One region of the Ruminiclostridium josui JCM 17888 genome, then DNA from elsewhere that is predicted to be linked to it. Evidence: a T-box and tRNA genes for the amino acid it is inferred to sense, from the RefSeq annotation. Region 1 holds a T-box; the other holds one or more tRNA genes.
What was found. A T-box is a leader RNA that pairs with one kind of tRNA and senses whether it is charged. The one in region 1 lies ahead of metG (methionine--tRNA ligase), so its partner is inferred to be a tRNA-Met.
Positions count from the first base shown of each region.

Region 2: it has a tRNA-Met gene. The T-box ahead of metG (methionine--tRNA ligase) is inferred to sense a tRNA for this amino acid. The anticodon was not compared.

Region 1 is NZ_JAGE01000001.1:2,626,783-2,629,254, reverse strand. Features, by position in the region: gene metG (methionine--tRNA ligase) at 1-1,389, opposite strand, end outside; T-box leader at 1,449-1,698, opposite strand; gene K412_RS22910 (DUF2793 domain-containing protein) at 1,787-2,185, opposite strand; gene K412_RS0112060 (DNA-3-methyladenine glycosylase I) at 2,327-2,472, opposite strand, start outside.
Region 2 is NZ_JAGE01000001.1:1,370,099-1,372,570, forward strand. Features, by position in the region: gene K412_RS0106440 (YitT family protein) at 105-950, shown strand; tRNA gene K412_RS0106445 (tRNA-Val) at 983-1,058, opposite strand; tRNA gene K412_RS0106450 (tRNA-Glu) at 1,061-1,135, opposite strand; tRNA gene K412_RS0106455 (tRNA-Met) at 1,168-1,244, opposite strand; gene K412_RS0106460 (hypothetical protein) at 1,565-2,296, opposite strand.

The DNA of each region.
Region 1 (2,472 bases):
TTCCAATAAGCTTGCTCCAGTTGCAATGCTTTCTACCAGATTATACAAAACTGTTTCCAGCCTTGGCTTTTTGTCCTCATCCTTTGCAAGTATCCAAGGCATTGTTTCATCAATGTATTTATTACAGCGTTTAAATAATGAAAATATCTCTGAAAGGGCATCTGCCACTCTCAGCTTGTCCATTTTTTCAACTACTATTTCAGGTGTTTTCAGGGTTAATTCAATAAGTTCATTGTCTATTTCTTCCCTCACATTTGAGTTATTTACAACACCTGAAAAATACTTGTTACTCATAGCGATTACGCGGTTTACAAGATTTCCCAGCACATTGGCCAAGTCTGAATTTATACGTTCAGTAACCAAATCCCAAGAAATTATGCCATCATTATCAAAGGGCATTTCATGGAGAACATAGTATCTGACTGCATCTACTCCGAAAATGTCAACAAGCTCATCGGCGTAAATTACATTTCCCTTTGACTTACTCATCTTGCCACTACCCATGAGCAACCATGGATGACCAAACACCTGCTTTGGAAGGGGAATATCCATAGCCATAAGCATAATAGGCCAATAGATTGTATGGAATCTTAGAATATCCTTACCTATCAGGTGCAAATCAGCAGGCCAGTATTTATTAAATAATTCATCATTATTTCCGTCAACGTCAAAGCCCAAGCCTGTAATATAGTTGCTCAGTGCATCAAGCCACACATATACAACATGCTTGTCATCAAAGTCCACAGGAATTCCCCATTTGAATGAGGTTCTTGAAACACATAAGTCCTGAAGTCCCGGCAGTAAAAAGTTGTTCATCATTTCATTTTTTCTGGACTCAGGCTGAATAAATTCAGGATGCTCATTTATATGCTGAATTAAACGATCCGCATATTTACTTAGTTTTAGGAAGTATGCCTCTTCTTTTGCAGGATGACATTCCCTTCCACAGTCAGGACACTTGCCATCAACTAACTGTGAAGGTGTAAAAAATGCTTCACAGGGAGTACAATACATTCCTTCATAGTGTCCTTTATATATATCTCCTTGCTCATATAGCTTCTTGAAAATTTTCTGAACCTGCTTTTCGTGATATTCATCGGTGGTACGTATAAATTTATCATATGTTGTATTCATTAAATCACAGATACGCTTTATTTCTTCAGCAAAGTTATCAACGTACTCCTTAGGGCTGATACCTGCTTCTTTTGCTTTTAGCTCAATTTTTTGACCATGCTCATCAGTTCCTGTCTGAAAACGTACATCGTACCCCTGCATTCTTTTAAATCTTGCGAAGCTATCAGCTAATACTATTTCAAAAGTATTACCTATGTGAGGTTTACTGGATGTGTACGCAATAGCCGTAGTCAAATAATAAGGTTTTTTTGACATTTCTACTCCTCCTGATTACTTTTCTTAAAAAATAAAAAACGCCTTTAAATAATATATTATTTAAAGACGAGAAAACTCGTGTTACCACTTTAATTTACTTTTTGCCTCACGACAAAAAGCCTTAACAACTGCAATAATACAGTATGCACTATAACGGGTGTTCCCGTCCATACCTAAAACTGAAAATGTCAGTCCTCAGCATAGAAGCTCCAAGTCCATCTTCAACAATTTCACGACTCCCCTGTTCTCAGCACTCCCAAGGTTCTCTGTAGTCGTTACGTTGCCTACTCTTCTTTTCATAGCCTGTAAACAATATCAATATTAGTCTAAAGCTAACACGAAGAGTTGTCAAGGGATTAGGAATCTGTTGCACATATTTTAATCCTTTCTCTTTAATTTAATATAAAAGTAAGCAAATGTAAAAATTTTGATTACTTTCACTTATTTCCACACCGTTTCCGGCACCCACATCAATGGTAATAGTATTTAGTGCGCCTCCTCCAACAAGACCTTTTCCTGCCTCGACTGTCTGATTTGCACCTCCGGTTACAACCCATTGGTTTGACAAATTATATGTATAATTCTTGTTCTGATCTTCTACATATACAGCCCAACCTGTTGAAGGTACATAAAAATCCCAAGAAAAGCCGTTCCAATCAGCAATCTGTCCTTCTTTTCCGCTAAATACCCCTTCTGCTTCAGCAGAAATAATATATCTGTCATTGATTTGTGGATTGACAGGTACTGTCTTTACATTTAATGATTTGACACTATCCTGCCAGTCTAGACCCTTTATTGCATTAAATATTTCAGTTTTTATTTTTTGAGCAGACCAAAGATCTGTAGCAGCAACCCCTGAATCGTTTATTTTTCTGTGTATTTCTGGATTGTCTATACCATACTCTTATTGGTTATACCTCAGTCTAAATGACATATTTTATCGGTTTATTGTATGATACGGACATGATCTTATATGGTCGTCTACCATGCCGATTGCCTGCATGAATGAATAAATTATAATAGGCCCAACAAATTTGAAATTTCTCTTTTTCAAATCCTTGCTAATTTTCTCTGAAAGGAGAT
Region 2 (2,472 bases), 1.3 Mb from region 1:
ATCAAAAAATTACAGGAAGACCTGAATGATTGGCTATTATTATTGTGAAAAATAGTATTATATAAATGGGTACAAAAAATCTGTTATAGGGATTGTGATATATAATGAAGAAACATATTATAGATTTCATTTTAATTAATGTAGGATTGATTCTGGTTGGTATAGGTATTTGTTTTTTCAAAGTACCAAACAATTTTGCTACAGGTGGAGTAAGCGGCCTTGCAATAATAGCCAGCAGCTTTTTCAAAGGCATAGACGTAGGCCCCATGATGCTTATAATTAATATAGTCCTTATCATTGTAGGATTCATTTTTCAAGGCTTAGATTTCGGCTCAAAAACAATGTATTCCAGCTTTGCTCTTTCAGGAATCGTATGGGCTATACAAAAAATATATCCCTTAGAGCATTCTCTCACAGACGATATGATGCTCGAACTTATCTTTTCTATTGTTTTTCCTGCCATGGGCTCTGCCATTGTTTTCAATCTCAATGCTTCTACAGGAGGAACGGACATTGTAGCAAAGATACTCAGCAAACGTACAAACCTTAATATTGGAAAAACCTTGCTACTGACTGATTTTCTCATTGCAGCTGGGGCCGGAGCAGTTTTTGGAATAAAAATAGGAATGTATTCTATTTTGGGCCTTTCCCTTAAAGCTTTTGTTATTGACCTTGTTATGGAAAGCTTTAACGTAAGCAAGCAATTTGTTATTATTAGTACTAAATCAGAAGATATAAAGAAATACATCGTAACCCAGCTCAACCGAGGAGCTACCATATATAAAGCCGAAGGCGCATTCAGCCACAAAACTGAGGAAGTAATTTCTACAGTTCTAAGTAGAAGACAAGCTATAAAGCTCCGAACGTATATACGCAGTATAGATAGCTCTGCATTTATAACCATAACCAATACTTCTGAAACCATAGGTAAAGGCTTTAGAAGTATATAAAAAGACTGCATTTTCAATAAATGCAGTCTTTTTGGTGGGAACTATAGGGCTCGAACCTATGACCCTCTGCTTGTAAGGCAGATGCTCTCCCAGCTGAGCTAAGCTCCCGATGGTGACCCATAGGGGAATCGAACCCCTGTTATCGCCGTGAAAGGGCGGTGTCTTAACCGCTTGACCAATGGGCCATAAAATAAGCGATAATGTATATCGCTTAAAATGGTAGCGGCGGTGGGATTTGAACCTACGACCTGCCGGGTATGAACCGGATGCTCTGGCCAACTGAGCTACGCCGCCATTTTTTATGTTGCCCGTTCGCTAACGTGCTTTTACATTATACATAAGAAATAGGACATGTGTCAATAGGAAGATTATATTTTTTTAAAAAATTTAATACAATTTAGAATAACCGCAAAAGAGCAGTAAAAAACCCTTAAACCACAAGGTATAAGGGATCTATTTTCAGGAGGAATATATTTTAAGACCGGCCGGCGGAATAATCCGCCGACCAGAATGGATTATTTTCAACAATACAAATTTTATAGAAAATAATCCTATTTGTAAATGTATAAATTATTTAAAAATTTTATTTAATCAATTAATTTTCTTGTACATTTTTACCCTCGAGAACCAAAAATAGCTACATATTGACTTGAAAGTTCAAATTTCATATTTTTGAACTCCAGTATACTTTGTACAAACCCCAAGGAATCCGCATGATACCGTCCTGCTATTTTCTGATATCCCAAAAGCTCATAAATTCCGTCACCGTCAAAATCAACAGGATATAATCCGCTTAGTGGATCAACCCAGCCTTCAATTGGTGCTTTGAGAATTCCCTCGTTAGTGTAAATTTCACTTAGATACTCTCCGCCTTTATATGTTATATCAAGTATGTATGTATATTTATCCGTCTGGTTTTGAACCGATACCTTGTAATAATTCAGATAGTTTACTTTGTATTGATATTCATTATTAAAGTCTTCATAATTGAATATCATTGAAAGGCGATTATTCACATCTGAAAATACGTAATAAAACATTATGGCACCGCTACCGCCAGAATTAATCCCAATCAATATATCGTTAATTCTATCTCCGGTGAAATCACCCAAAAATAACCCTGGAGAATAGCCTGCATTTGAAGGAAGTTTTGCGCTCTGCTTAATGCCCGTTCTTCCATCCTTTATAACTAGGGTAATATCCCTCAAATAATAACCGTCAGGTGCTTTGACAGCTGTGAGATATACATAATCTGCAATCCCGTCTCCGTTTACATCACCGTAGGCACTGGCAACTATGTTTCCCATATCGTTAGGAAATGAACCTGAATTGTATGAATACAGCATTTATCCTACCTCTTTTTCAATGTTTTGAACTGCTACTATATAATATGAAAAGCTTCTGTATTGGTGAATTTATATATTTCCCATTATCCAAAAATTGAATAAACAATTCTCGCCAAGGGTATAAATATTAATGCCACTTTCGTACTTACTTGAAATTAACAAAATACAATATATAT